DNA from 2 places in the Thermanaerosceptrum fracticalcis genome. Region 2 is predicted to be linked to the other one. Evidence: riboswitches for the same ligand, from Rfam matches in the RefSeq annotation. Region 2 holds a riboswitch; the other holds the start of a gene.
The links. Region 2 has a riboswitch for thiamine pyrophosphate ahead of BR63_RS18570 (thiamine-binding protein). Riboswitches for the same ligand answer to the same signal wherever they lie in the genome.
Positions count from the first base shown of each region.

Region 1: another riboswitch for thiamine pyrophosphate. It lies ahead of thiM (hydroxyethylthiazole kinase); the one in region 2 lies ahead of BR63_RS18570 (thiamine-binding protein).

Region 1 is NZ_CP045798.1:1,575,705-1,591,158, forward strand. It holds gene BR63_RS08215 (shikimate kinase) at 1-269, opposite strand, end outside; gene BR63_RS08220 (transketolase family protein) at 328-1,266, opposite strand; gene BR63_RS08225 (transketolase) at 1,263-2,102, opposite strand; gene BR63_RS08230 (response regulator transcription factor) at 2,274-2,969, opposite strand; gene BR63_RS08235 (hypothetical protein) at 3,134-3,271, opposite strand; gene BR63_RS08240 (DNA polymerase IV) at 3,305-4,510, shown strand; gene BR63_RS08245 (hypothetical protein) at 4,497-4,808, shown strand; gene BR63_RS08250 (hypothetical protein) at 5,100-5,237, shown strand; gene BR63_RS08255 (rhomboid family intramembrane serine protease) at 5,349-6,032, shown strand; gene BR63_RS08260 (DMT family transporter) at 6,029-6,940, opposite strand; gene BR63_RS08265 (MurR/RpiR family transcriptional regulator) at 7,109-7,954, shown strand; gene thiC (phosphomethylpyrimidine synthase ThiC) at 8,007-9,305, opposite strand; gene thiM (hydroxyethylthiazole kinase) at 9,358-10,170, opposite strand; TPP riboswitch at 10,261-10,373, opposite strand; gene BR63_RS08280 (beta-keto acid cleavage family enzyme) at 10,515-11,345, opposite strand; gene BR63_RS08285 (aspartate aminotransferase family protein) at 11,372-12,709, opposite strand; gene BR63_RS08290 (TAXI family TRAP transporter solute-binding subunit) at 12,920-13,942, shown strand; gene BR63_RS19750 (hypothetical protein) at 14,053-14,178, shown strand; gene BR63_RS08295 (TRAP transporter permease) at 14,246-15,454, shown strand, end outside.
Region 2 is NZ_CP045798.1:3,670,838-3,686,291, forward strand. It holds gene BR63_RS18545 (NADH-quinone oxidoreductase subunit NuoE family protein) at 154-780, shown strand; gene BR63_RS18550 ((2Fe-2S) ferredoxin domain-containing protein) at 777-1,178, shown strand; gene BR63_RS18555 (NADH-quinone oxidoreductase subunit NuoF) at 1,175-2,971, shown strand; gene BR63_RS18560 (NADH-dependent [FeFe] hydrogenase, group A6) at 2,971-4,785, shown strand; gene BR63_RS18565 (M20/M25/M40 family metallo-hydrolase) at 4,858-5,976, shown strand; TPP riboswitch at 6,023-6,135, shown strand; gene BR63_RS18570 (thiamine-binding protein) at 6,254-6,544, shown strand; gene BR63_RS18575 (ABC transporter permease) at 6,549-7,319, shown strand; gene BR63_RS18580 (ABC transporter substrate-binding protein) at 7,388-8,407, shown strand; gene BR63_RS18585 (ABC transporter ATP-binding protein) at 8,455-9,216, shown strand; gene BR63_RS18590 (hypothetical protein) at 9,235-9,438, shown strand; gene BR63_RS18595 (GGDEF domain-containing protein) at 9,509-9,790, opposite strand; gene BR63_RS18600 (DUF362 domain-containing protein) at 9,877-11,064, shown strand; gene BR63_RS18605 (hypothetical protein) at 11,147-11,518, shown strand; gene BR63_RS18610 (4Fe-4S binding protein) at 11,840-12,067, shown strand; gene BR63_RS18615 (DUF3842 family protein) at 12,227-12,634, shown strand; gene BR63_RS19830 (methyl-accepting chemotaxis protein) at 12,819-13,670, shown strand; gene BR63_RS18625 (hypothetical protein) at 14,073-14,231, shown strand; gene BR63_RS18630 (4Fe-4S binding protein) at 14,517-15,128, shown strand; gene BR63_RS18635 (hypothetical protein) at 15,129-15,454, shown strand, end outside.

The DNA.
Region 1 (15,454 bases), 1.7 Mb from region 2:
CAGTCAATATTCTCTTTATCTAAGACTACACCGCCGCCCGTAGAAATTACTTGCTTTACTTTCCGGGCAGCTTCGGCTATCACTTCTTTTTCTTCTAAACGAAAACGTTTTTCACCAAACTCCTTAAAAATATTGGCAATGCTCATACCCATCTTCTGCTCAATCAAGCTGTCAGTATCCACAAAATCCCAACCCAAGGCGCAAGCCAGCCCCAGCCCGATGGTAGTCTTGCCTGTACCCATAAAACCTAATAAACTTATGTTTTTCATTGAACCATCCTTTCCGTACTGCCTCATTTCCTGGACATTAAGCATGGGCCTTTTCACTTTATTTTTTTCTCCCAAGTACTCTTTCTGCCGCTTGCATTATATCCCTGGCCGTCAGCCCGTATTTCTCTGCCAGCTCCTCGGGGGTACCCGACTCGCCGAAGGTGTCGTTGATACCCACCATCTCCACAGGCACAGGCTTATGCTTAACTAAAACCTCAGCTACGGCTCCGCCTAACCCGCCTATGATCTGGTGCTCCTCGGCGGTGACAATGGCCCCCGTCTCGGAAGCAGCCTTAAGGATAGCTTCCTCATCCAAAGGCTTCACCGTATGCATGTTAATGACCCTGGCCTCTATTCCCTTTTCCTGCAAACGCTCACCGGCCAGCAAAGCCTCATAAAGAATAGGCCCACAGGCAATGATGGTGACATCGCTGCCCTCTCTTAATGTATTGGCCTTACCGATAACAAATGGATCTTCCTCTCTGGTAAAAACAGGGGTTGCTTCCCGGGCAAAACGCAAATAACATGGGCCGTTAATCCCTGCGGCAGCAATAGTAGCCTTTTTGGCTTCTACGGCATCGGCCGGTATGATCAAAGTCATTCCGGGAAGAACCCTCATCAGGGCAATTTCCTCCAAAGCTTGGTGAGTAGCACCATCAGGCCCCACAGAAATACCGCCGTGGGCACCGCCGATTTTTACATTCAATCCCGCATAGGCTACGGTTGTTCTGATTTGATCCCAGGCCCTGCCGGCCACGAAAACACCATAGGTGGTCACAAAAGGAATCTTGCCGCCCAGGGCTAAACCGCCCGCTGTTCCCAGCATATCCTGTTCCGCGATTCCCATATCAAAAAATCTGTCGGGATATTGTTTCATAAACCATTCCGTGCGTGTAGATTTAGCCAAATCTGCATCTAACACGACCACATCGGGGTTGGTTCTGCCCAGCTCCAATAAGCCTTCACCATAACCGTCCCGGGTTGGTTTCATTTTCATCTCGGCCCCTCCTCTCCATAAATATCTTGCAAAGCCCGCTCAAGTTCTGCTTTGTTTGGTGCCTTGCCATGCCATTCGGCGGCATTTTCCATAAAGGAAACACCTTTTCCTTTAATAGTATGAGCGATAATTACCGTAGGCTTGCCTTTTTGGCTTTTAGCTTCTCTATAGGCTTCCAGGACCTGGCTTAAATCATGCCCGTCTATTTCGATTACATGCCAGTTAAAACTCTGCCATTTAGCGCTCAAAGGCGCTATATTTTTTACATCTTCCACTTTACCGTCAATCTGCAGGTTATTGTAATCAACCAGGGCGCAAACATTATCTAACTTGTAGTGGGCAGCAGTCATAGCTGCTTCCCAAACCTGACCCTCCTGGAGTTCACCGTCACCCATCAGGCAGTAGACCCGAAAAGATCGGCCATTCAGCCTGGCGGCCAGAGCCAAACCGTTGGCAATGGATAAACCTTGCCCCAAGGAGCCACTGGAACTTTCCAATCCGGGCAAAGCTTTCATGCTGGGATGTCCCTGCAGCCTGCTGCCCATTTTGCGAAAAGTCAAGAGCTCCTCTACAGGGAAATAACCGGTACGGGCCATCACCGAATAAAGCACAGGTCCTACATGTCCTTTAGAGAGAATGAACCGATCCCTCTCCGGCCAGTCCGGCTGGGAAGGCCTGTGGTTTAAGACATTAAAATAGAGGGGTACAAGCAACTCCACGGAAGAAAGGCTGCCCCCCGGATGGCCGGAACCCGCTTCGGCCGTCATCCGTACAATATCGGCCCGTACATCCCTGCAAATGTCTTTTAACTCTTCTATACTTAGCGTCTTCTGCATAAAATCACTCCTTTGCGCTCCAGCTTATTATTGATATTCCCCACCTGTCGTTATTTTCCTGCCAAAAATTTACCTGCATTAGTCAAATCTTATTTTGGTAATTAAAAACCGTATAACAGGTATTTACCCGCCATACGGTTAAAGATTATCTCATTTTCCAAAATTGAATCTTTAGGAGCTCCGGAAACGGTAACCAACACCCCGAACTGTTTCAATATAAACAGGATCATCAGGATTATCTTCCAGCTTACAGCGCAAAAAACGCACATGGACATCTACGGTACGTGTTTGGTCCAAAAAATCATATCCCCAGACTTCTTTGAGGAGGAATTCCCTTTTTAAGACTTTTCCTTTATGAGACATGAGTACTTGTAACAGCTCGAATTCTTTAGGGGATAGTTCTAAACGTTGGCCTTTTTTTAAGACTTCATATTCGCCTACCCGTAATTCTAATTCCCCTACTTTAATGACTTTAGGCTCAGTTTCAACAGCTTCGTTTTTTTTGTTGCGAAGACGCACCTTTATCCGGGCTTGTAACTCACGGAGACTGAAGGGTTTGGTAAGATAGTCCTCTGCACCCAGTTCTAAAGCGACGACCTTATCCAGTTCTTCCCCTTTGGCTGACAGGATCAAAATAGGTATATCTTTTAAAGCCTTATCACCCTGCATTTGGCGACATACTTCCAGCCCGTCCATGTATGGCAGCATCATATCCAGAAGCACAAGATCCGGGTAAAATTCTCTTGCCATTTCCAGAGCTTGTCGTCCATCACCGGCTATTCTTATATAATGGCCTTCCTTCTCCAGGTTGTACTTTAGCAGTTCTTGTATATTCTCATCATCATCCACGATCAGTATTTTAGCCATCTCGTCAACCACCTATCATAACAACTTATTGCTTCTACTATATCTTCTTCATGTTTAGAGACAATTCTTTTTGGGTAAAAGATTTGTTAATTCCTCTTTAACTAAAACTAAGAAAACCCGAGGCTTCGCCTCGGGCCTTTTTGTCTAGCGGATATTCCGTAATTTTATATTCGTACTTTCCTTAACAAAGGATACCCGGCCATAATCGTAAGCAGGGAAGACAGGCTCAAGAGGGTATGGGAATCTACTCCATATTTACCATCTAAGTAATATTTGACGAACGTATGTTTGGGTTGTATCATAGAGATACACACCTTTAGGAGGAATCCCCACGTATGTTTGGTGATGTTATGAAGCGATCAATTTTATTGTGTGATATGAACAGTTTCTTTGCTAGTTGTCATCAAGCCATCCATCCAGAACTTAAAAATAAAGAAGTTATAGTAGCCGGTGACCCTGCAAAGAGGACTGGAATTGTACTCGCCGCGAGTTATCCTGCAAAAGCCAAGGGTATTAAAACCGGTATGGCGCTTTGGGAAGCAAAGCGACTTTGTCCAAACGGGTACTTTTTCAAACCTAATTATCCTCTTTATATAGATTTTTCCACCAGGATTTTAAAAATAGCTCGTGAATTTACCGATTTAATTGAATGTTTTAGTATAGACGAGTTTTTTGCCGATGTTACCGGTGTAACGCATCTTTTTGGCCAACCGAAAGAAATAGCAATAAAAATAAAAGAACGTATAAATTTAGAGGTGGGAGTATTATGCAGCATCGGTATAGGTCCTAATAAGTTAATTGCAAAAATGGCAGCTGACCTTCAAAAGCCCAATGGTCTTACCATGGTTGAAAGCATAAATCGCTTTAAGGAAATTTTCTGGCCCATGCCCGTCAGGGAATTATTTGGTATTGGCTCCAGATACGAAAAGCACCTTTATAGTTATAACGTCAAAACCATTGGGGACCTGGCCAACTTTCCCGTAGACATTTTAAAAAAACGCTGGGGCAAAAACGGTGAAATGTTATGGTTTTGCGCCAACGGGATTGACTATAGCCCGGTAGTTCCCAATTCACTGGACATTTCCAAAAGTATTGGCCACCAGAAAACTCTCCCCCGGGACCTGCGAGGCTTTCAAAATATTAAGATCATCATGCTGGAACTCAGTGAAATCGTTGCTAGACGCGTCCGCCAGGGCGAGTATGCCGGTCGTACAGTGCATTTAACTTTACGAGATACGCAACTTAACTTTCTTACAAGATCCATGAGCATGAAAGAATACACTGACCTCCCTGACGATATATATAAAACCTCATGTACGCTCCTGGAAAAGCACTGGAACCAATCTCGGCCAGTGAGGTTAGTTGGTATTACTATTAGTAACCTAATAAAGAAAGAGCATGAGCAATACGATTTATTTGGAGAAAGAGAACGCCAAAGAAAGTTAGTAATGGCTTGCGATGAAATCCGTGACCGGTTTGGGGAAAAGGCTATTTTCAGAGGTATTTCACTAAACGAGGCGAGCTTGCATGGTATTAAATAACAAAAATGTCCTATGGGAAAAACACCGAATGTACCTGCCCGATATGAGAAAGAAGGCTATTCATCGCTGTAGGGATTGTAAGTTTTTCGTAGCAATAAAAGGTAAAACGGAAACTAAATATGGTTGTGTAGTTAATATTAAGGCCTATGGAAATCTGGAAAAGAGAATTCCTTCCGTTATTCCCATAATGGAAATCATTAAACGGGTTGGTTTAGAAGGTTTAGAAGACTGCTTAAAATTTAATGACCCTGATGCCCAAAGTTGTGGTAGGTTTGACAAAAAATGCGCAACACCATAATTAACCGGTGTTGTGCATATTGTTAAAAATGATACGTAAGTCGACACTCTCATTATGCTATACAAGTCGTAATTACTGTCTATCAACAAAACGGCCTTGTTCTGGCAACCATTCACGAAGCCAATGCTGCCATCCAGTCTTTATATACGTTTATTGGAGAACTTCGGGAAGAAGCCGAAAGTCTAAGTCAAGAACAATAATTTTATACCCTTTTTGTCCTTTCCCTCATATCATAGTAGTGGACAATATAATATAAATAACAGTTGTAGTTATAATGAAGGAGGGATTTTAATGAACAACTGGATTTGGGTCTGTAAAAATGTAATTGATTATGAAAAGGTTACTACTGAACCGCTGCGGGAGAAGTGGATATATTCAATTAAACCAAAACCTGTTCCCACTTCCCCCGAGCCAAAAGCAAAGGAATAGCAAGATAAAAAGAGCGGTTGGCTAAACCGCTCTTTTCCATGTCTTCTCCACTATCCGTATATCTTTGCCAAATAAAGTGTTACAATAAGATATATTAAAGGGAGGTGCCTTATGATACCATTACGAGACAGTACCCGTTCCCGTAGTTTCCCTCTCATCACCATTTGCCTAATTGTTATTAATCTCTACATATATTTCGTGCAGGCCACCAGTTCACGCGTTGAACTCCAGTCAATTATCGTCAATTATGCCCTCATTCCGGCCCACCTTACGGAACGGTTGCAAGAGTTATCCTGGACAGGTATTCTTTATCCCCCTCTGATTACATCGACTTTTTTGCACGGCAGCTGGTTTCACGTACTCTTTAATATGCTTTATCTTTGGGTCTTTGGCGATAATATCGAGGATAAACTGGGACGTTTCCGTTTTCTCATCTTTTATCTTTTATCTGGTATTGGGGGTAATATTGCCCACATTTTAACCAATCCCGCTTCACCCATTCCTTTAGTGGGGGCCAGCGGAGCCATTGCCGGAGTACTGGGCGCCTATTTTATTACCTTCCCCCGGGCCAGGGTAACCTCTCTCATTTTCATTCTTTTCTTTATAACCATTAAAGATATCCCGGCAGTGATTTTCCTTTTCATCTGGTTTGTCATTCAGGTGTTGAACGGCATCGCCAATTTAGGCATGATGGGAAATCCCGTAGCCTACTGGGCTCACATCGGCGGTTTCGTCGTAGGTATTTTGCTCATGCTGATTTTACGGAAAAAACCAAGACCTTACATTTACCCCTAATTTTCCATCGGGTTTTCCTTAGACTGGACTAATTGTCTATTTTTTCCCGGATACTGCAAGACAAAAACCCCAAGTATAATCAAAGCACCTCCCACCAGTTGCACCGGTGACAGCATTTCGTCAAATGCGAGCCAGGCCAAAACCACCGTAACCAACGGTTCGATGGTGCTGATGATGCTGGCCCTGGCCGCCCCTATGAGTTGCACACCTAACCAGAAAAAGAGAATCGCTACTATGGTAGAAATTAGCGCTATTCCAGCAATCGTTAACCAAGCCAGGGATGTAAAGTTAAAAGACAAATTTCCCGTTGTTACTCCAAAAATTATATATGTACTGGCTGCTCCCGTAATGATATAGGTCGTAGCTTTAATGGGCTCCAATACACGCAGTACATTACTACCCGTGACAATATAGACAGTGTAGGTGCAGGCAGCGCCTATGCCAAACAAGATACCAAGAAAATCAATTCCCTCAAAAGAGGTACCCAGGACTAAAAGCAGTCCCAGAGAGGTAATGAGTAAAGCTAAGCCCTTTTGCCTTGTATAGGTTTCCTGCTTAAGAACAATGGTGGTTATGGTTACCAAAGCAGGATAAAGGTAGAGGAGCATCCCGGCCAGTGAGGCCGGGATGCGGCTTACAGCTAAAAAGAAACAGGCCGACATGCTGCCGTAACCTAGGGCGCCCAACAAAAAAAGTTTTGACGTAACAACAAAGGGATATGGTTTTAAATCCCTTTTTATAAAGGACAAGTAGCCCCAAAAAAAGAGAAATGCTAATGTGAAGCGTAAGAAGAGTACGGTGGGAACATTAGCCCCTCCATCATAAGCAAATTTGGCAAAAATGGACATAGCACCAAAGGATGCTGCTGAGATTGTAGTAACGATGAGCCCTAACCTGTCTGCAGGCATATGTCCACCTCTTAATAGGCTTTTAGTCTTACTTTTAATTTTAATGGATATGATATCTTTTTACTACTTTTCTTTATAACAGTTCTCAATTTATAGGCCCCTAGCCCAGAACATGTTAATATGCTAATATTTAAATGCAATCAATAGCACCAATACGAGGAGATAGTTATGAACCTTTCTTTGAGCAAACGTATCCAGGAAAAGTTCCCCACTATGAGCACCAACCACCGTAAACTGGCAGAATTTATCTTACAGCACTATGATAAAGCAGCTTTCCTTACGGCTCTGGAATTGGGACAAACCCTGGGTATGAGTGAATCAACAGTCATACGTTTTGCCACTATGCTGGGCTACGACGGCTATCCCCAACTTAACAAAGCATTACAGGATATGATCAAAAATAAAATTACCACAGTGGAAAGACACCGGCTATCCCTCAAAGAAGATAGCAATGTTCTGGAATGGGTTTTTCACACAGATATGGAAAACCTGAGAAAAACCATGGCAGACGTGAATGTCCAGGATTTCCGCTCCGCCGTCCAGGAAATCATTCAGGCCCGCAATATCTATATCATTAGCCTGCGCAGCGCCACCGCCCTGGGACAATTCTTGCATTTTTATCTTCATCTCCTCTTAAAGAACTCCCGTCTAATCTCCGGGACCGGTACTCTTTTTGAAGAATTGCTTGCTGTAGGACCAAAAGACGTGGTCATCGGTATTTCCTTTCCCAGGTACAGCCGTCAAACTATTGAAGGACTCAAGTATGCCCAGGAAAAAGGTGCCCACACCCTGGCCATTACCGACTCCGTGACCTCTCCTCTTTCCCAGTACAGCAAACGCCTCCTGGTAGCCCACAGCCATATGGGGTCCTTTATCGACTCCTTTGTGGCACCGTTAAGCCTGATCAATGCCCTGATTATTGCCGTGGGCACAGCGGAATCGGAGAAAACTACCCAGGCCTTAAGCCAGTTGGAAGATATCTGGGCCCGGTTTAAAACTTATTACTCGGAATGAAAAATATAGCCCCTGCCAAATTATCTGTGGAACTGGCAGAGGGCTATATTTTTTAGCAGCCTGTAAATGTAGTCCCCAGGTATTCGCTAATCAACTTATATGCACAGAATTTTCCGCACATGGTACAACATTCCTGGCTGTCTTCATTTTTAGCTTTGCGCATTTTTCCTGCTTTTTCAGGATCAATAGACAACTCGATCTGTTTTTGCCAGTCTAATTTTTTCCGGGCCTTAGCCATTTCTAAGTCCCACTCCCAGGCCCCTTTAATACCCTTGACAAGATCGGCAGCATGGGCCGCAATCCTGGCCGCGATGACGCCCTCCTTCACATCTTCCACCGTGGGCAGTCCCAGATGTTCCGCCGGTGTTACATAACATAGAAAATCGGCGCCTGCCGAAGCTGCTATGGCTCCACCAATAGCGGAAGTAATATGGTCATAACCCGGAGCCACATCTGTAACTAATGGCCCTAAAACATAAAAAGGCGCATTATGGCACAAGGTCTTTTCCAGCTTCATATTGGCTTCTATTTGATCTAAAGGAACATGACCAGGCCCTTCCACCATGACTTGTACCCCGGCTTCCCTGGCCCGTTTTACTAATCCACCCAGAATAATTAATTCTTTAATTTGCGGGGAATCAGTAGCATCGGCGAGACAACCTGGCCTTAAGCCATCACCCAGACTTAAGGTTACATCGTACTTTTTGGCAATGTCCAAAAGACGGTCGAATTGCTCAAACAAAGGATTTTGTTTCTGGTGATGTAACATCCAGGCTGTGATAAAGGATCCGCCCCGGGAAACGATATCCATAACTCTACCTTTTTCTTTTAGTTCCTGGATAACTTCCAAGGTAACGCCGCAGTGAACAGTGATAAAATCAGCCCCATCCTCACAGTGCTTCTCGATGCCGGCAAAAATGTCATCGGCCGTCATTTCCACCATACCTTTACCCTTTTTCTGGGTGTCTACCAGGACTTGATAGAGAGGAACGGTCCCTACCATCACAGGACTGGCCTCAATAATTTTTTTGCGAACGAGATTAATATCTCCCCCTGTACTTAAGTCCATGACAGAATGGGCACCTGCCTTAAGGGCCACACTCAATTTTTCCAGCTCTTTTTCTAATTCTGGATAGGCATCAGACGTGCCGATATTGGCATTTACTTTGGTAGATAAGCCCTTACCCACAGCCATTGGGCGAATCCCTTTGTGATTTACATTACAGGGTAGAACGGCTTCGCCTGAGGCTATTTTTTCCCGTAATTCTTCCGGCGTTATTTTTTCCAGTTGGGCCGCCTCTTCCATTTCCTTTGTCACAATACCTTTTTTGGCAGCTTCTAATTGTGTCATATTTTTCCACACCTTTCCTTTACCTAAATTAAATCTCTCTTTCTAAGGGCTCTTATTGAACATCTAATTTAGCCCCTTCCATCATCTCATCTGGAGAAAGATTAAAAATATAATCAAATAATTTCTCTTTAAAGGTGCCAATACCGTCCTGACCCCTCAGAGCTTGATAAGCTTTTTCCCCGGCCAGACCCATTGTCATGATTCCTGCCACAGCGGCCAAAAAGTAATCTTTGGTAACACCACAGTAGGTTCCCACTAAAGATGTAGCCATGCAGCCGGTTCCCGTGACTTTCGCCAGCATGGGGTGTCCATTTTCGATAAAGGCTGTTTTAATGCCATCGGAGATAATATCCTTTGCTCCCGTGACGGCTACTGTGCAGTTTAATTTTTGGGCAAGATTAATGGCAATTTCCCTGCCTCCCTGGAGGTCATCCCCGGAGTCCACCCCTCTTGTTTTGGCGGCCAAACCTGAGAGCACTTTTACTTCTGACATATTCCCTCTGAGCACGGATATTTTAACTTCCTGTATGATTTCTTGAGCAGTTTTGGTTCTCAATTGTGTAGCCCCTATCCCCACGGGATCGAGAATGACGGGGATCCCCAGCTTATTGGCCTGTCTCCCTGCCAGGATCATGGATTCAATAGTTCTACTGTTTAATGTTCCGATATTAATCACTAAAGCAGAAGCTATGGCCACCATTTCTTCTACTTCATTTTTATCATCAGCCATAACGGGAGAACCTCCCAGGGCCAAAACAACATTGGCACAGTCATTTACAGTAACGTAATTGGTAATATGATGGACCAGCGGTTTTTGTTCTCTTACCTCATGCAAAAGTTGGGTAAAAGCTTTCTTAAACTCCATATAAAATACACCTCCAGGTAATATTTAAAAAATAAAAAGCACAAATCCCAGGATGGGGATTTGTGCCCGTAATTCCATATACAAATCTGTATATGTATGACATCACTTCCCTACGCTGGTATTATCCAGATCAGGTAAAAGGGTTAAAGAATTTAGCGGTCCTTAATCTCAGCCGGCCTTATCCAGCTCCCCTAGTGTTTAAATATTTTATTGTAATAACTCTTTTTAGATTTATAGTAATACAATTTCAAAGACAAAATCAAGTAAAAATTGACGCAAAACGCAAAAGACTTTTTTTCACAGTAAATCAGTAATCAACTGATCCGTTTTGACAAACCAATCTTTTACTTATGCAGTATTTCTAAACCTAAAATTTGCCGCGCCTCTTCTGGTGTGGCAATTTCTTTTCCCATAGCCAGAGCGATATTTTTAATTCTTCGCACCAGACTAACATTGGTAGCTAAAACACCTTTACTGTAATAAATGTTATCTTCCAAGCCCACGCGCACATTGCCGCCTAAGGCCAGCGCCATGGTCGATAACGGCACATGGTCTTTCCCAATGGCAGATACGGTCCACGTAGCACCTTGGGGTAGATTCTGATACAGAAAGAAAAGCTGTTGGAAACTAGCGGGTTGGGAACCAGGCACACCGAGAACAAGGTTAATTTGCAGGGGCCAGTCGATGACACCCTGTTTGACAAGCTGCATGGCATTTGCCAGCATCGCTGTGTCAAAAACTTCTATTTCAGGTTTCACACCATAAGCTCGCATTTGTCCCGCCAAATAAGCAATAGTCTCAGGGTCGTTCAAATTTGCCTTGGTCGGAAAATTGGATGACCCTGTAGCCAGACTGGCCATCTCGGGTTTAAGACAAATCATTTGTCCCCTTTCCAGGTAAGAGTTTCCTGCCCGGCCCCCTGTAGAGAGCTGTGTAATAATGTCACAATCCTTTTTCTCCGCCAAACGCTCTAAAATCTCCCTGTAAACATTCACATCCGAGGTTGGTTTGCCTTCTTTGTCCCTGGCATGAATATGGGCAACTGACGCTCCTTCTTTCCAGCATTCATATATTTGATCTGCAATTTCTTGGGGCGTTACGGGGAGATGGGGATTCATCTCTTTGGTTGGCACATTGCCTGTTGGCGCTATCGTTATAATTACTTTGTTTCCCATTTGCATCTTCCCTCCTGTGCTAATCCTCACTTATACTGAGAGATCCTTTTTTCAAACTCACGGAAGCCCCCTTCCATCCGCTCCACCAGTTCATCGGCTTCCGCCCTGGTCATAATCAGGGGAGGTGCCAATAAGAACTGGTCGCCATTCTCTCCATCGGCCATACCGTTGCCGGGATATACGATGACGCCGAAATCCATCAAAGTTACGGTAAGTTTCTCAGCAATATTCAGGGAAGCAGGGAAAGGTTCCTTAGTATCTTTATTCTTAACGATTTCTACCCCTTGCATCAGGCCTTTACCACGTACATCACCCACATACCAGAATGGCAGTAATTTTTCCTGTAGTTGTGTTAAGAGATACTCTCCCACGTTGCGGGAATTTTCTACCAGATTATCTTCCAGGATGGTCTTGACTACAGCCACAGCTACGGCAGCCGATAAGGGATTTCCGCCGTAAGTATGGCCGTGGACAAAGGAACCCGAACCGTTTTTAAAAACCTCGTAAATCTCATCTTTAGCAATAACACCGCCCAGGGGTGAATATCCGGCGCTCATGCCTTTGGCCACACAAATCAAATCAGGCACCACTCCCCACTCCTCTATGGCGAACATGGAACCGGTGCGGCCAAAACCGGTCATTACTTCATCGGCAATGAACAGGATATCGTAATGATCGCAAATCTGCCGGATTATTTTAAAATAGTCCTTATGAGGCACCAGGGCCCCGCAGGCCGCACCCACAACGGGCTCGGCTATAAAGGCGGCAATGGTATCGGCCCCTTCCAGCTTTATTGCTCTCTCTAAATCCAGGGCACATTCCACACTGCATGTTTCTTGGTCTTTATCAAAGGAGCAGCGATAACAGTAGGCCGGCGCCACATGGGGAAAATTCAGAAGTAAAGGCGAATATTTTTTGCGCCGTTTATCGCCTGTCATGGAAAGGGCGCCTATGGTGTTGCCATGAAAACTCTGCCAGCGGGAAATGATGCGGTACTTAGACGACTTGCCGTCCCGTTCCAAATAGTACTGACGTGCCATTTTGAGGGCTGATTCGGTGGCTTCAGAACCACCCGAGACCAGATATAACTTGTTTAATGAACCGGGAGCCAGGTGAGCTACAAGATCGGCCAGTTCTTTGACAGGACCGGAGGTCCATCTGGATAAATGGGTAAAAGCTACTTTTTCGGCCTGCTCTGTCATGGCTTTTATTACACGGGGATGTCCATGGCCCAGGTTGGCCACGGCTGAACCTGAACAGGCGTCAATATACTTTTTCCCCTCCTTATCATATAAATATATACCTTTACCGTAGTCAACTTCCGGATAGCTTTTGCGCAAGTTCCGGTAAAAAACATTATCCATACTACTTCCCCCTTTGTTTATGATTTTTTTCCTTCATTATACTATATATTATGCAGGAATTGCATCATTATTTTATAAACACTTTTTATGTAATAAAATCCTTGCTAACATAAATTGCGCGAAAATACTGTATACAGGTGGATTTCCTGCATATTATAGGTTATAATGAATAATAACATGCAAAAGAAGATTTTAAAAGGAGGAGAGAGAATGAGGAAGAAAAGTATTGCAATGCTAGTCCTGGTTATCTTCGCTATAAGCATTGCCCTCACCGGCTGCAGCGGCGGCAGTAAAAGCCAGCCGCAGAAGGAAGAGAAACCCAAGGTAGCTCAATTGTTCCTGCTTACCGGTTCCACAGGGGGTACCTACTATCCTTTAGGGGGAGCCATGGCCAATACCTGGAACAAGCATCTGGCCGGTAAAGTCCAGGTTACTTCCCAGCCTTCCGGCGCCTCGGTAGAAAACCTCAAACGGATTGGTAAAGGTGAAGCCCAGTTGGGTATGGCCATGAACAACATCGCAGACCAGGCCTGGAAAGGTGAAGGTGATGCCTTCAAGGATACAGGAGCTATTAAGAACTTCCGCACTATCGGTGTTATTTATCCCGAAGTATATCAAGGGATTGCCGCAGCAGATAGTAAAATTGAATCCATTGCTGATTTAAAAGGAAAGAAAGTGGCTATCGGTCCTACGGGCAGCGGTACAGCCGTCATTTCCAAGGATATTTTTGCTGAATATGGACTTAAACTTGAAGATTTCAAACCCGAATACGCCGGTTTTGGTGATGCGGCAGGTAAGTTTAAAGACGGCCATATTGATGCCAACTTTGGTGTACTGAGTGTACCGGCAGCCGCTATCCAGGACGTTATGACTGTACGCAAGATCAAGATTATTGAAATCAAAGGCGACATGTTTGAGAAGCTAAAAGCTAAATACCCCTTCTTCAGCCAGTATGTGATTCCCGCCGGTACCTACGGTAATGAGAAAGATGCTTACACCATTAACATGCAGGCGGCCTTATACTGTAAAGCAGACCTGCCTGAAGACCTGGTCTATGATTTAACTAAAGTTTTCTATGAACAAAGTGCCGAAATTGCTGCCGCCCATGCTGCAGGTAAGTACATTAAACTGGAAAAAGCTTTGGACGGTATCACTACTCCTCTTCATCCCGGTGCGGTAAAGTACTATAAAGAAAAAGGGATTAAGATTCCTGACAATATTATGCCGAAATAAATAATTCTCCTAAATTGGGGACATTCCCGTCCATTTTCCGACTTCCGAAGTCCGACCCAAATCACTAGTAACTAACAACTAATAACTAGTAACTTCTCAGATAAGCAGGTGTGTCCATTACCGATGGGGACATTCCCGTCCCCAAAGAACGGCTAATACTTCAGCGGGTGTGTCCCCTTTCCTTTGCCGAAGAGGCCGGTGCCTTGCCTGGTGCAGGTGGCCGGTCTTTTCTATAAACATATTTTCCTGCTAAAACATGCTCCGCTTCCTGTAACACTTTTATATAAAGAAAGGGGTATGAGAATGAAATGCAATAAAGATGAGGTTACAAATGTAGGAATTAATTTAAAAGCAGGAACGGCGGAAGAAATCATGGCTAAATACGATCGTGAATTTGCCTTTCGTAAGTTCCAAGGACCCTGGGCCCGTATCATCACAATAATATGTGTAATTTGGTCCCTGGGGCAATTATATACGGCTGCTTTTGGTATCTTCCCTTCCACCCTGCAAAGAGCCCCTCACGTCGGTTTCGCACTGGTCCTGATTTTTCTTTTGTATCCAGCCATGCGCAAAAGTAAAAGTATAAAAATTCCCTGGTATGACTACATACTGGCTATACTCTCTGCCTTAGTATCCTTGTACCATGTGATTTTTTATGAAGACCTTATCAACAGAGCAGGAAATTTTAATGACATGGATATGTGGATATCTGTTATCGCAGTTCTCCTGATCATCGAAGCTACACGTAGAATTGCCGGCCCTGTCATCACTTCTTTGGGAGTTGTTTTCCTGTTATACGCTTATTTTGGTCCAGAATTTTCCGGGTTTTTAGCCCATCCGGGCTTTACTGTGAAAAGAATTGCTACCTTTCAGTGGCTGAGCACTGAAGGTATCCTGGGCATTCCCATAGATGTTTCGTCCACTTTTATCTTTCTTTTTATGCTCTTTGCCGCATTTTTAAAGAAAACGGGTATCGGTGACTGGATGACCAATGTGGCCGTAGGTTTAACCGGCAGTGCTACAGGGGGACCTGCCAAAGCCGCGGTAGTGGCCAGCGCGACGCAAGGCACCATTTCCGGCAGTTCCGTAGCCAATACGGTGGGTACGGGATCCGTGACCATCCCTTTAATGAAAAGTATCGGATACCGCCCAGAATTTGCCGGAGCTGTAGAAGCTGCCGCCTCCACAGGCGGGCAGTTGATGCCGCCAATCATGGGTGCAGCAGCCTTTGTGATGACAGAGTTTCTCAATATTCCCTATTATAAGATAGCCCTGGCCGCTGCTATACCGGCTCTCCTGTACTTTACAGGCATCTTTATCACCGTTCATTTGGAAGCTAAAAAAACGGGGCTTAAGGGCCTTCCCAGAGAACAACTGCCTGACTGGAAACATCTGCTCAAGACGAAATGGTTTTTATCCCTGCCCCTTTTCGGCATTATCGTCATGCTGGTTAAAGGATTTACTCCTATGCTGGCAGCCCTTATCGGCATCTTAATGATAATTGCCGTAGCC
Region 2 (15,454 bases):
CTCAGCCCTTGCTAAGCAAGGGTTTTTTCAATTTTAGTATGAAAGATGGCCAAGGATTTTTTCTAAAAGGGTAAATGAGGTTAGGCCAACCTGTTTATTTCTCCAAGCACGCAGCATACTAAGAGTAATATATTTTAAAGGGTGGGATTATTGATGACAACCTGTGGCTGCCGCCTGGGTGAAAAGAGGGTGCCAAACCCCGAAGAGTTTTTACGGCAACATCCTGATAAAAAATATCAGGAATTAGGCCGTGTCCTGGCCAGAAACAGGGAAAAACCCGAAAACCTGATTACTGTGCTCCATGAGGCCCAGCTTATCTTTGGTTATTTACCCAGTGATGTACAAATTTATATTGCCGATGCCTTAGATGTGCCCATCAGTGAGGTCTACGGCGTGGTTACTTTTTATTCCCTTTTCACCACTGTCCCTCGGGGAAAATATACCATTTCTGTATGCCTGGGGACGGCTTGCTATGTAAAAGGGGCGGGAGATATTATGGAAGCCTTCAAGGAAAATTTAAAAATTGACGAAGGTGAGACTACCCAGGATGGTCTTTTTACCCTGCAAAGTGCCCGCTGTATCGGGGCCTGCGGGTTGGCCCCCGTTTTAACCATCAATAATGATATCCATGGCCAGTTGACCCCCGATGATGTTCCTAAACTCCTTGACCGTTACCGGGAAGCTGTCCAAAAAGACCAGCCCCTCAGTCAAGCCCGCATCCATAACAAGGACAGGAAAGTTGGGGGACCCGCTGAGGAAGGAGAGAAGAAAAGAGTATGAAGTCCCTGGAGGAATTAAAAAAGATTAAAGAAGAGACCCGGGAGCGTATGGCACTCAGGGAGGCAAAGGAAGGCCAGGTGCGTGTTACGGTGGGAATGGGTACCTGTGGTATTGCGGCAGGAGCCCGGGAAATTTTAAATATTCTCCTTGAAGAGATCAACAAGCGGAATTTACCCTGGGTAGCGGTGTTAACCACCGGTTGCCCGGGGATATGTAAAAAAGAGCCCATCGTCCAGATTACGGAGAGTGAGGGTACTACCTATACCTATGGAGAGATGACGCCGGAAAGGGTAAAAATAGTGGTAGCCCGGCACTTGGTAAACAAACAGCCCGTGTGGGACTGGCTGATAGGTACCCGCAATCCCTGTGGACATAGGGGAGGGGAGCAAGAGGCATGAAAATTCAACGTGCCCATTTATTACTTTGTCATGGTACGGCCTGTACATCCTCGGCCAGTGAAGCGGTAAAAAAAGCCCTGGAAGAGGAACTTGCACGCTCTCAGCTTGCTGAACAGGTGAAGGTAATCCCTACGGGCTGTTTTGGTTTTTGTGCCATGGGGCCTATCATGGTTGTTTACCCGGAAGGTATCATGTACTGTAAAGTAAAGCCTGGTGACGCCAGGGAAATAGTGGAAACCCATCTCATCAAGGGGCGTGTGATAGAGCGCCTGTTGTACAAGGACCCTGTAGATAAGGCGCGGGTATCTGAACTGGATGACATTGACTTTTTCCGGCATCAGCGGCGGGAGGTACTGCATAACTGTGGTCATATCAACCCTGAAGATATCAGAGAATATATTGCCCGTGACGGTTATCTTGCTCTGGGGCAAGTCCTGACCGGCTATAAACCCCAGGAGGTCATTGAGATGGTGAAAGCCTCCGGTTTAAGGGGAAGAGGTGGTGGTGGTTTTCCCACAGGCAGGAAATGGGAATTTGCCGCCCAGGCAGAAGGTGAGGAAAAATTCGTCGTCTGTAATGCTGACGAAGGTGATCCGGGGGCTTTCATGGACCGGAGCATCCTGGAAGGTGACCCTCATGCCGTACTGGAAGGAATGGCTATTGCCGGTTATGCTATTGGCGCAAGCAAAGGCTTTGTTTACATCCGGGCCGAATATCCTATCGCCGTGGAAAGATTGAACATTGCCATTAAACAGGCCCGGGAACTGGGCCTCTTAGGCAAAAATCTCTTTGCTTCAGGCTTTGATTTTGATATAGAACTGCGCTTGGGGGCAGGGGCCTTCGTCTGTGGAGAAGAGACAGCCCTCTTAAATTCCATTTCAGGCAAACGGGGGGAGCCCCGGCCCCGTCCGCCCTTCCCCGCCGTCAAAGGGCTGTTTTTTAAGCCAACATTAATTAATAACGTAGAAACCCTGGCTAACATACCCCGAATTATCCTGAAGGGACCGGAGTGGTTTGCCGGCATAGGCACGGAAAAAAGCAAGGGGACCAAGGTTTTTGCTATTGCCGGTAAAGTTGTGAATACGGGCCTGATTGAAGTCCCCATGGGTACTACTTTGCGTACGATTATTTTCGAGATCGGCGGCGGGATACCTAAGGGGAGAAAGTTTAAAGCGGCCCAAATCGGGGGACCCTCAGGGGGCTGTGTTCCCGAAGCCCATTTGGATGTGCCCATAGATTATGACAGCTTATTGGAAATAGGGGCCATGATGGGTTCAGGCGGCTTGATTGTCATGGACGAAAGCGACTGTATGGTGGATATTGCCAGGTTCTTTTTAGAGTTTACCCAGGATGAATCCTGTGGTAAATGTACACCCTGCCGGGTAGGAACCAAACGCATGCTGGAGATTTTACAGCGTATTACCATGGGGGATGGTAGAGAGGGTGATCTTGACCTTCTAAAAAGCCTGGCCGAGGATATTAAAGATACCTCTTTGTGTGGACTGGGACAGACTGCACCCAACCCGGTCCTGAGCACCCTTCGCTTTTTCGAAGATGAATACCTGGCTCATATTCTGGAGAAACGCTGTCCGGCGGGAGTATGTGCCAGGCTTGTCCGTTACGAGATAATTCCCGAAAAGTGTACAGCCTGTACCGTGTGTGCCAGGGTCTGTCCCGTTGACGCTGTCACGGGCACCCCTAAGAAGCCGCCCTATTTTATTCACCAGGATATCTGTATTAAATGCGGAGCCTGCCAGGCCAAATGTCCTTTTAGCGCCATAGCCAAGGAGTGATGATGATGAAGGAAGAGCAAAAGGTCAGCCTGACCATTGACGGCAGAAAAGTGACGGTACCCGAAGGAATGTCGGTTTTAGAGGCGGCACGGCATGCAGGGGTGGATATTCCTTCCCTGTGCTATTTAAAGGGTGTGAACGAGGTGGGGACCTGCCGGATTTGTGTAGTAGAAATAGAGGGATCCAAAAACCTGCAGGCCTCCTGTACCTATCCTGTTTCTGAAGGTCTGGTGGTAAGAACCAATACCAAGAGGGTGCTGAAGGCCCGCCGTACCGTACTGCAGCTTTTGTTGTCGGAACATCCCCAGGATTGTTTGACCTGCTACCGCAATACCAACTGTGAACTCCAGGCCATGGCCCATCGTTTCAATATAGTGGAAATTCCTTTTCACGGGGAGCGCACCACCTTTCCCAATGATGACAAGTCTGTTGCTGTCATGCGGGAACCTTCTAAATGTATTCGCTGCCGCCGTTGTATCGGTGTGTGCTCGGCTATACAAACAGCCTATGTTTATTCTGCTACCCATCGGGGTTTTGAGTCTATTATTTCCCCTGCCTTTGGGATGAGTCTGGATGATGTAGCCTGTATCACCTGCGGGCAGTGTGCCAATGTCTGCCCTACTGCGGCTATACATGAGCCTGATAATACCAGTCAGGTGTGGGATGCCCTAAATGATCCGGAAAAATATGTTATTGTCCAGGTGGCTCCCTCGGTTCGTGTTACCCTGGGAGAGGAATTTGGGTTTCCCATTGGCTCTGTAGTTACAGGACAGATGGTAGCTGCCTTGCGCAAGATGGGTTTTGCTAAGGTCTTTGATACAGATTTTACGGCCGACCTCACGATTATGGAGGAGGGTTATGAATTCCTGCAAAAACTAAAAGCGGGGGGCCCCTTCCCCCATTTAAGCTCTTGCAGTCCCGGCTGGATTAAGTTTTGCGAACACTTTTATCCCGAGTTCTTAGACTGTGTATCCACAGTTAAGTCTCCCCACTCCATGTTTGGTGCTTTAGCTAAAACCTATCATGCTGAAAAAGTGGGGATAGACCCTGCCAAAATGGTGGTCGTCTCTGTAATGCCCTGTACTGCCAAAAAATATGAGCTAAACCGCCCGGAGATGAATGACAGTGGGTTTAAGGATGTGGATATAGCCATTACTACCCGGGAGTTGGCCCGCATGATTCGCCAGGCCGGTATTGACTTTGCCAATTTGCCGGAAGAAGAATTTGATACCCCCATGGGTATAGCCAGCGGCGCCGGCCTGATCTTTGGGGCTACAGGGGGAGTGATCGAAGCGGCTTTACGGACGATTTACGAGATCACCACAGGTAAGGAATTACCTTTACCCCAATATGTCCAGTCTCTTCGCGGCATGGATGGTCTCAAACAGGCGGAAGTTGAGCTGCCCCAGGGAAAAATCAGGGTAGCCATTGCCCATGGCACGGGGAATGCCCGGATGCTTTTAGAAAAAATAAAAAGCGGGGAAGTTTATCATTTTGTAGAAATCATGGGTTGTCCCGGTGGCTGCGTGGGAGGAGGAGGGCAACCCATCCTCCCCTTGCGCAGGGGTTGGGAAGGGACCATAGATTATAGAATGGATCGCGCCGATTCCCTTTATAAAGCTGAAAAGGAACTGCCCTACCGCAAATCCCATGAAAACCCGGCAGTAAAAAAGCTGTATGAAGAATTTTTGGGTCATCCCCTTAGTGAAAAGGCCCACAAGCTCCTGCATACCAGCTACACGCCCCGTTCCCGCTATCCGAAAGGGATTCCCCAGGTGTACGCGTTGCCTGAACCTGCCGTATACGAACAGTGAGGCTTCCTGCTATAATTTAGTTATACTGCCAACTATCAACTAACAACTACCAACTAAAACGGGGTGTGTCTAATGATTAACCAGGAACGTATAGTTAAGGAATTCATGGAAATGGTGCAGGTAGCCAGTCCTACCAAAAAGGAAGGGCAATTTGCCCAGCTGTTAAAACATAAGCTGGAGGCCATGGGCCTGGAAGTTTATGTGGACAATGCGGGCAAAGAGGCGGGGTCAGACACCGGAAACGTGATTGGACGGTTAAAGGGCAATAAACCCGGGCTGCCTGCCGTGATTTTTGCTGCCCATATGGATACCGTATCACCCGGTGAGGGTATTAGACCGGTGATTAAAGAGGGTATTATTTACTCGAGAGGCGATACTGTCCTGGGTTCTGATGATAAAGCGGGAATCGCCGCCATATTGGAGGCCCTGCGTCATCTCAAGGAAGAGGGCATATCCCATGGCGACATTGAGGTTGTTTTTACTATTGCCGAAGAAGGGGGCCTGTTTGGTTCGAAATACCTGGACTACAGCTTATTAAAGGGTAAGATTGCCTTTGTTTTAGACAGCGGTGGGGCACCGGGAACGATTATCAACAGGGCCCCTGCCCAGGATAAACTCTCTTTTGTTATCCACGGCAAAGCTGCCCATGCCGGCGTAAGCCCCCAAGAAGGAATCAGTGCCATTCAGGCAGCAGCTAGAGCTATTGACCGGATGAAACTCCTGCGGATTGATGAAGAAACCACTGCCAACATTGGGGTTATTAAAGGAGGTAGTGTCACCAATATTGTTTGTGACCGGGTGGAAATTGAGGCCGAAGCCAGAAGCCTTTCCGTAGAAAAGCTGGAGAAGCAGAGCCGGCATATGGTGGAGTGTATGGAAGAGGCCTGCCGGGAATTTGGCGCCAGGCTGGAAAGCAATGTGGAAAGGGCTTATAACCCCTTTTTTGTAGAGGAACAGGACCCCCTGGTATTGGCAGCCAGGAAGGCTGCAGAGAAATTAGGCCTGGAGAGCAGGGTAATTTCCACCGGTGGGGGCAGTGATACCAATAATTTTAACGCCCGGGGGATTAAAGCCGTTAATCTGGGTGTCGGCATGAGCAAGGTGCATACTCTTGATGAGTTTATTCCCATTAAGGATCTGGTCGATAGTGCCCGGTATGTGGTGTCTATAATTGAAGAGCTGGGAAAATAAAAAAGGTTGTTTGACGTTTTAAAATACTTGCGTTAAGATATGATTAAACTACATAAGAGGGGAGCTGGGTGAACCCGGCTGAGAGGGCATTACTATAATATGCCGACCCTTTAACCTGATCTGGATAATGCCAGCGGAGGGAATATGAGCATAAAGTGTAGAGCCGCTTCCTAGCTGGGGGCGGCGTTTTAGTTGCAGTTGATAGTTGTTAGATGATAGTTGTTAGTATAATACAGGAAGTCCCATAGTCGAAGCGAAAATCGGGAGGAGTGGAATTATGGCAACGGTCAATCTGAGCTTACAGGTAATACCCAAAGTAGAGGACGAGAGAACCTACGAGGTAGTGGATGAAGCCATTAAAGTCATCCGGGAATCAGGGGTCAAATACCTGGTGGGTCCCATGGAGACTACCATGGAAGGAGAATTGGACACCCTCTGGGAAGTGGTGAAAAAGGCTCAGGATGCCTGTATCCGGGCAGGAGCTTCCAGGGTTATGTCCGTGATCAAGATTGACTATAAGCCGGAGGGAGTGACCATGGAAGAAAAAATACATAAGTACAGGAGTTGATGTGATGAAACGATATGTCTCGTCTTTTCTTGCTTTTCTCATTTTATTGCTCTTGTGGGAATTTTCTGTGGAGATTTTCCAAATTGAGAAATTTATTTTACCTGCCCCCAGTCTCGTGGCCGGGGCTTTGATAGCATCCTTTCCTCTTCTTCTGGAGCACAGCCTGCAAACCGCTGTGGAAGCTCTTTTAGGCTTTGGCCTTGCCGTAATCATGGGCACGTGTCTGGCTTTGGCCATGGGCTTGCTTCCCTGGGTGAAAAGGACAGTTTATCCTTTAATTGTGGTTTCCCAGACCATACCCATTATGGCCGTAGCTCCCCTGCTGATCATCTGGTTTGGTTATGACATTCTGCCTAAGGTACTGGTGGTGGCCCTGGTTTGCTTTTTCCCCATCACCGTAAGTACGGTAGAAGGTCTGGATCATATTGACCAGGATATGGTGAAACTGCTTTTGACCATGGGGGCTACCCCCGGGCAGATCCTGAGGCTGGTAAAGTTCCCGGGAGCCTTACCGTCCTTTTTTGCAGGACTGAAAATATCGGCCACCTACAGTATTATGGGCGCTGTCATCGGTGAATGGCTGGGTGGGTCCAAAGGTTTAGGAATATACATGACTCGTTCCATGCACTCTTTTCTTACGGAGCGGGTATTTGCCTCCATTGTGGCGATTACCGCCATGAGTCTAATCCTTGTCGGAATCATTGAAATAATCGCCAGGTTAACTATGCCCTGGCTGTATCAGAAAATATCCTGGCAACAGGATGAAAAGGTGTAAAGCCTCTCCCGCTTACACTTCGCTTAGCGGCGGGAGCTTCCTAATTCATAGAAAGGTAGGAATGATTTATGAAAAAATTGTTTACAGCCTACACCCTCCTCATCTTTGTTTTGATGGCGCTGACCGGATGTACATCTACTGCTCCGCCCAAGAAAGAGGAACCTGCCCCCGTTCCTGCTCCTCCACCTCTCACTAAAGTTACAGTGATGCTGGATTGGACCCCCAATACCAACCACACAGGCTTATATGTAGCTAAAGAAAAAGGCTTTTATAAAGAGCAGGGGCTCGATGTGGAAATTCTACAGTCAGGTGAACCGGGACCGGCCCAGTTAGTAGCTGCGGGCAAAGTGGATTTCGGAGTCAGTTACCAGGAGGAAGTGACTAATGCGCGCGCAGCCGATATTCCTATCGTTTCCCTGGCGGCAGTTATTCAACATAATACCTCAGGTTTTGCTTCGCTGAAAGAAGCCAATCTAACCCGTCCCAAAGATCTGGAAGGCAAGCGCTATGGGGGATGGGGGTCCCCGGCTGAACATGCGGTCATTGAAGCGGTCATGGCCAAAGACGGCGGTAATGGGAAAAAAGTAAAATTTATCGATATCGGTTCCGCTGATTTTTTCTCTGTTATTGGTAAAAAAGTGGATTTTACCTGGATTTATTATGGTTGGGACGGGATCCAGGCCGAATTAAGAAAGATCCCTTTGAATGTCATCATGCTCAAAGATTTTGATAAAGCCCTGGATTATTACACTCCTGTCATTATTACCAGCGAAAAGAATATTAAAGAGCGGGCAGACCTTGTAAAAAAGTTTATGCATGCAACAAGCAAGGGCTACGAATTGGCTATTGCCCAACCGGAAGAAGGAGCCAAGATTCTTCTCAAACATGCTCCCGAACTTAACGCCGAACTGGTAATGGCCAGCCAGAAGTGGCTGAGTACTCAGCTTCAGGCCGATGCTCCCCAGTGGGGCCGGCAAAAAAAAGAGGTCTGGGAGGGGTATGCCCAGTGGATGTTTGAACGCAAGCTTCTTGATAAAATGATTGAAGCTGACAAGGCCTTTACCAATGAATTTTTGCCCCCAAAATAAGAGGTATACAGAGGGGAATATTAGGATGAAGGTAAGGGGAGAGAAATATGTTGGAAATTAAAAATATTACAAAGACCTATAGCTCTCCCCAGGGAGAAATATGGACATTAAAGGATATTTCCCTGGCCGTTGGCAAAGGTGAATTTGTTAGTATCATCGGGCCCAGCGGTTGTGGCAAGAGCACCCTCTTTAATATCATCAGCGGTTTGGAGAGGCCGGACCGGGGGAAGGTCCTTTTATCCGGCCAGGATATCACGGGACAGAAGGGGCATACGGCTTACATGCTGCAAAAAGATTTGCTCCTCCCCTGGCGTACCGTGTTGGACAATTGTATTTTGGGGCTGGAAGTACAAGGGGTTGCCAGGGACGTGGGCCGGAAACGGGCTGAGGCCCTTTTGCCGGAATTCGGCCTTGAGGGGTTTGCGCGGAGTTTTCCCGTCGTATTATCGGGTGGTATGAGACAAAGGGTGGCTTTCCTCCGGACCATGCTGCAGGGGAAAGAGATTTTGCTCTTAGATGAACCCTTTGGTTCCCTGGATGCCTTTACCAAAGGGGAAATGCACGAGTGGCTCCTGGGAATCTGGGAAAAATATCATCCTACCGTCCTCTTTATCACCCACGATGTAGACGAGGCCCTGCTTTTGTCGGACCGGGTCTATGTCCTCAGTACACGGCCCGCTACGGTGAAACTGGATGTAGAGGTAAAACTGGAAAGACCCCGTTTTCGTGATCTGATCACGGAGGAAAAATTTGTAAAATTGAAGAAGTTGTTACTGGAAGCATTAGCCCAAAACAAACCTCACTCTTAGCGGTGAGGTTTTGTATTTATGCACTTACGGAAGCATGATCCCATTCTCCAGTACTTTAATACGAATGAATTTACCAGGATTCATGATGATCTTGAGTATTATCACAGGAACGTAGTAAAACACTATGAAACCTTCTCCCAAACCCGCCAGGTATGGAAGAAAATTGTAACTTTTTTAACCTCACAGCAACCGGTGAACAGGGCCCACAAAGAAATTGTGTAAAAATCACGCTCCCGGTTACAAAAAGACTCCTTTGAAAAAGGGCTGACCTAATGTGTTTTTAGGTCAGCCTTTAAATGGCAAATTCGTCACCGCCAATCCTGGCTGCTATACCTTGAGTACCCAAAGCAGTAGAAATAATTTCTGCCGTTGTTATAAGTAATGAGTCACCAATCTCATGACCCAGGGTATCATTGATCAGTTTGAGTCCGTCCACGTCACAAATTATCATACCTACCGGCTGGATGGGTCCTTTTTCCAGGGTGCGCATTATTTCCTGGAAGTAGGCGCGGTTATATAGCCCGGTCAGGGCATCATGGAGGCTAAGGTATTGATGATGTCTTAAATTAACCAAAAGGGTTAATTTTTTGGTTACAAATAGGATTAACCACAGATTTGGCGAAAGGAATAAATGTTTAGTTTTTACAGAGGAGGAATTTCATGAGTATCGTAGCTATAACCCGGGGCAACCTCTATCCCTCCCGAGAAGAGATACACCGGCAGGTATACCGGGCTATTGACCTGTTGGGAGGGATTAATTCCTTTATAAAAAAGGGCGAGCGTGTCCTGATTAAGCCTAATGTAACCGAGGATCATCCAGCCGATAGAGGGACAACCACCGACCCCTATATAGTAGAAGCCCTGGTAGGGCTGTGCCGGCAGGCTGGAGCCGGGGAGATCATCATCGGCGAAGGGGCAGGGGTAGGCAAAGATTCTTTAGAATGTATGGAAAAAACAGGCTGGTTCATGTTTACAGAAAAAGGCATTCGCCTGGTGGATCTTAATAAAGAAGAGAAAGTGAAAATTTCTATTCCCAATGGTCTTGTCTTTAAAGAGTTAAAAATAGCCAAACTGGCCCTGGAAGTAGATGCCATTATTAATGTGCCGGTTTTGAAGACCCATGTGGCTACTCTAATTACCTGCTGTTTAAAAAATATGAAAGGTGTTATACCCTACGAAAGCAAAAAAGCCATGCATTTTCACGGCCTCCACGAGGGAATTGTGGACTTAAACACTGTGATCAAACCTCGCCTGAATGTGGTGGATGCCCTTGTGGCCCAGGAGGGGCTGGGGCCTGTTTCCGGTACTCCCCTGCCCTTGGGCATGATTATGGCTGGAGCCGATGCCGCAGCTGTGGATACGGTGGGCGCTCATATCATGGGTGTGGAAGTACGGGAAGTAAGACACCTGGTCCTGGCAGGAGAAAAAGGTGTAGGCTGCAACCAGCTAAAAGAAATCAAGGTTGTGGGAGAAAAACTGGAAGACTGTGTTCATCCCTTTGTGCGGCCTGACCTGAAGCTGGAGTTTGCCGGTTTTAAAATAATTAGTGAAAAGGGCTGCAGCGGCTGTAACATGCAGGTCATGATGACTTTGAAGAGGATGGATGCAGCCGGGGAATTAGACCTTCTCCGGAAAAGATACAGTAAGGTAAATATTATCTTTGGGCAAGGAGATTTAACGGAGGAAGGTTTAAGCATCCTGGTTGGTAACTGCCAGAAAAAGAATAGAGCGAAAGGCGCTCTCTTCGTGGAGGGCTGTCCGCCGGCAGGCTGGTATATAAGGGATGCTATCCGGAAGGAACTTCTGGGGTTAGAGACCTTAGTGGATCCGGGGCCCATTGATTTATAGCCGGTACTATAAATTTCCTTCCCTGTATAAAATATCAGCCAGCGAACAGAATAAAGGTAGCAAATACAGAGGAGGATGGTTTATGGCTGATAAAAATATCCTGGCTTATTTCAAAAGCCCTGATCAGGCCCAGGAAGCGGCGGCTAAACTTAGAGACTTGGGTGTCATTGATCTCCAGATAGATCGTTATCGTAAATATCCGGGTGATGGTGTAAGCCAGTTCATGAATCCGATTACCGGCCAAATTGAAAGCCTGGCCGATTTGACTTTGGGGTTGGAAGATTCCGGACCCGATTCACGTGTCTTATTGGATGCAGATGTGACGGCTAGCGGCTTCAGTGACGGGGGCAATGAGGTGGTAACCGGTCATGATATCCTTCTTACGGCTGTGGTGGATGAAGCCAAACATCATCAAGCTTTAGATCTTTTACGAGAAGCTGGGGCCCTTGTGTGAACATATATCTATTAAACCTGGTTATAAAGCGACCAGGTTTTTTTGTTTTTTTCTTTGCACCACAGGCACAAGGGCAACTAGGCTTCTGCCTTCACCTTTGGCTCGTACCTCAGGCATAAGTCTCGCTACGTCACTGCGTTCCTAGTCTCGCTATAGCACAAGGCCAAGTTTTCTTTGCACCACAGGCACAAGGGCAACTAGGCTTCTGCCTTCACCTTTGGCTCGGCACAAGCCAAGTTTTCTTTGACTTTTTTAAGTTGGTGACATATAATAACAACATAATAGATACCCCTTGGGGGTATATATGTGAGGTGGTTATTTGTGGAAACAAAGAGAAAGGTTAAGCCCGTAGCCAAAATATTGAATGAGCGGTGTGATGGTAATCCCTGGTGTCCTTCGATGCGGGTATGTCCGATAGGAGCGATTAAAGTAAAAGAATCAAGAGGGTTGATCATGAAAAAGGTGGTTCTGGAAGTGGATAAAACCAAGTGTACAGGCTGTGGAAAGTGTTTAAACTACTGTGCTCACAGGGCTATCACAATTAATTAAAATAATTCTCCCAAGAAAAAAAGAACTGCTGGAGGGTTTAGTACTCACCAGCAGTTTTTCTTTATCTGTAGAAATAAAAGAGACCAGTATGATACTATTTAGATGTACTCTATAATAAAGATGCACCGTTTTTAATATAGAAGAAAGGTGGAGAAGAATTTGAGTATATTAGTGGTAGATGGTTTGGGGGGGGGATTAGGCGCACAGATCGTAGCCCAGTTGCGCCTGCAGCTGCCTCAAGCCGAAATTATAGCGGTAGGAACAAATTCCACAGCCACCACGGCCATGGTTAAGGCGGGAGCCAGCAAAGGGGCCACAGGGGAAAACGCAGTACGGGTATGTTTGAAAAATGCCGGCTGCGTCATAGGGCCAATAGGAATCGTTTTGGCGGATTCCATGCTGGGTGAGATTTCCCAGGCAGTTGCCAGCATGATTGCCAGCAGTCCTGTTCCTAAAATACTCATTCCCGTGAATCACAAAAACCTGGAGATAGTGGGTATGCAAACCCAGCAGCCCCTGGCCGAATTGATTAAAGAGGCCGTACAAAGGGCGAAAAACTACCTGTAATAACAAACAAACTAAAAATCCTTCCGGAGGCTTTGATAACTTTCCAATGTCTCCATCTGTCAAGAATGAAGACATCATGCTACATAAGTAAAATATTAGATGGGTGGTTTCGAATTGTCTAACATCAATACATTATTTTATAATAAAATAGTACAAGAAGTGTCAACAAAATTAGGAGGTAAATATGCATATTAATGGCAAACCCGAACTGCTAGACCATTTCCAGGGAGCAGCGCCTTTCTTTAATGTTATTCTGGAGGAAGACATAGGAATTTTTGTTTATGACAGGAGTTCACTGCTTACCTACATACCCAGTTCTAAGGTAGACCTTGGTTTGAAACCTGGCAGTCCCGTTACGGAAGGGTCTATTCCTGACCGCTGCATGAAGAGTGGGAAACGCATAGTGGTAATGATCAGCAAGGAAAGGTCACGCTGTGGCGTACCTTATTTAAGCTGTGCTACTCCTGTTTATGCCGAGGGGCAGGTGATCGGCTGCATTATTACCAACCAGAGCTTAGATGCATATTTTAAAATTACCGATGTAGCGAACAACCTGGACCATTCTTCGCAAGACCTTTCTGCCTCTATGGAAGAAGTGGCTGCCCAGGCCCAGAACCTGGCGGAAACAGTGAAAGCTTTAGACCAACTGGGTAAATCTTTATCCGAAAACATCATCAAGACTGATAATATCATACATTTTATCAAGAATATTGCAGAGCAAACCAATTTACTGGGTTTGAATGCGGCTATTGAGGCGGCCCGGGTAGGTGAGATGGGGCGCGGTTTTGGTGTGGTAGCGGAAGAAATCCGTAAATTAGCCACGGAGAGCGCTCGTTCGGTCAAAGAGATTACGGAGGCTTTACGTCAGGTTCAGGCAGGGATAGCTGAGTTGTCACAGAGGGTGGGAAACATAGAAAACGCTGCCCAGGAACAGGCGGCTGTGGTTGAAGAGGTTACAGCATCCAGTTCTGAGTTATCTCATGTGGCAGGTGATTTGGCAGTGTTCGCTAAAAATATGTATAAACTTACAGAGTAGGAACAAAGACTGGTTTATACCAGGGCTTCAAAGTTATGAAATTTTGTTAAACATGTTGCTCTTTCCTGGTGCAGTCTCTGAGTGATTGCAGTGGAAAAAACATTTAAAAAAGTTTGCCCGCAAGTAGTAAAAATGTATTAAAATAATTATAAAGTTCATATAAAATAAGGGGGTATTGTATGTTCACGAAACACTGGATGTTAAGAGAAACTGCTCATTGCAAAGAAGGGTGCATACGTTAGTCCTGGGCATGACGAAAACTGCCCGAAACCCCTGGCCCATAAGGCCAGGGGTTTTTAAAATATTTCTAACAACTAACAACTATCAACTATCAACTAAAAAATGACCATGCACCATCATACTCTACACCGCATATATAGTTGAAAAACAGGTGGTGAGTGTATGTTTAAGGGTTTCTTTACCGGTACCGTAGCTCAGAAAAAAATGGCCCGGGCTCTTGCAGATTTCAATACCCTTACCCAAAAGAGAGAAAAAGGAACTCACTGGAAAAAAGAAATTGTGCAGGAGTTCCTAATTCCCTATGGTAAAACATTAGCATAAATTAAGGATAAACACGTGTCGCTGATTTACTTCAGCGGCATATTTTTTTGGATAATTTTTTGTCTTGGGGTCTTTGCTTTTCCAAAGAAGGACTAAATAGCCAAAAAATAAAAATAAAATAAAATATATTTTTTAGAAGGAATATCTACTAGTAGATAGAAATATATATACAACAATATAAAACTGCGTTCAATAATATGGAACGATTTGATGGGGGTGAGAGTAAGGGGAGTTTTTTAGGCGTTGAAAGTTTATTAGTCCATTACAATATGGGGAGGTATGCTTGTGAAACTCATAACCTTAGTGGCTAAAGTGGACAAAGAAAAATGTACGGGTTGTAAAACCTGTGCGAAGGTATGTCCCACAGTAGCGATTGAAATTGTGGATAGGAAAGCAGTTATTAACGAAGAATTATGCCGCGGCTGTGGCAACTGTAATCAGAGATGCCCTGTTTATGCCGTGACCATGGAAAAGCTGGAGAAACCTTATAAGGTTTCGGTGGCTGTGGAGGATGTTCCTTATGAAAAGATTGACGAGTTATGCAAAAAGGCCTTATTAAATCCTGAACAAATCATTTGCTACTGTACCGCTACCCGCGCTGAGGAAGTGGCGGCCGCAGTTCTAAAAGGTGCAAAATCTCCGGAAGAACTGTCGCAGCTTACCGGGGTTAGGACAGGTTGTAAGGTTGAATGTATTCAACCTATGCTTCGTCTCTTAGAAGCTCATGGCGTTACACCTGTACCTCCAGAAGGTGGTTATCAATGGTATGGCCGGACCCCCACAATATGGGATATACCGGAGGAAGTAAAGAAAAAATATAGCAGCCGTGGCTTTTATTTCGATGAAGATATTAAACTCCTTAACAAAGTTAAAGATACTAGAAAGGAGGAGAAATAGATGTTGAGAAAGCCTATTACCCCGCAGAAACCCCGTGTGTCCCAGTATGGTGTGGATCCTAAATATGTAACGAAAAGGGTAGCCGAATATCCTGAGATTACCTCCGTTATGTTGAGTGATCTGTTTCCTGATACTCCCAAGGTGATTTACCCCAGTGAAAAGGGTATTGCCGCTGTAAGGGAAGCTGCCGAAAAAGCCTTAGAAAACATCGATATGAGTATGATAAAACCCGGAGACTCTGTTAATGTATGTGCCTCTCACCATGGCTTTACCTTACTGGGTGGAGAGCCTTATGCGGAGCTTTTGCGGACAGTCAGAGATGTGAT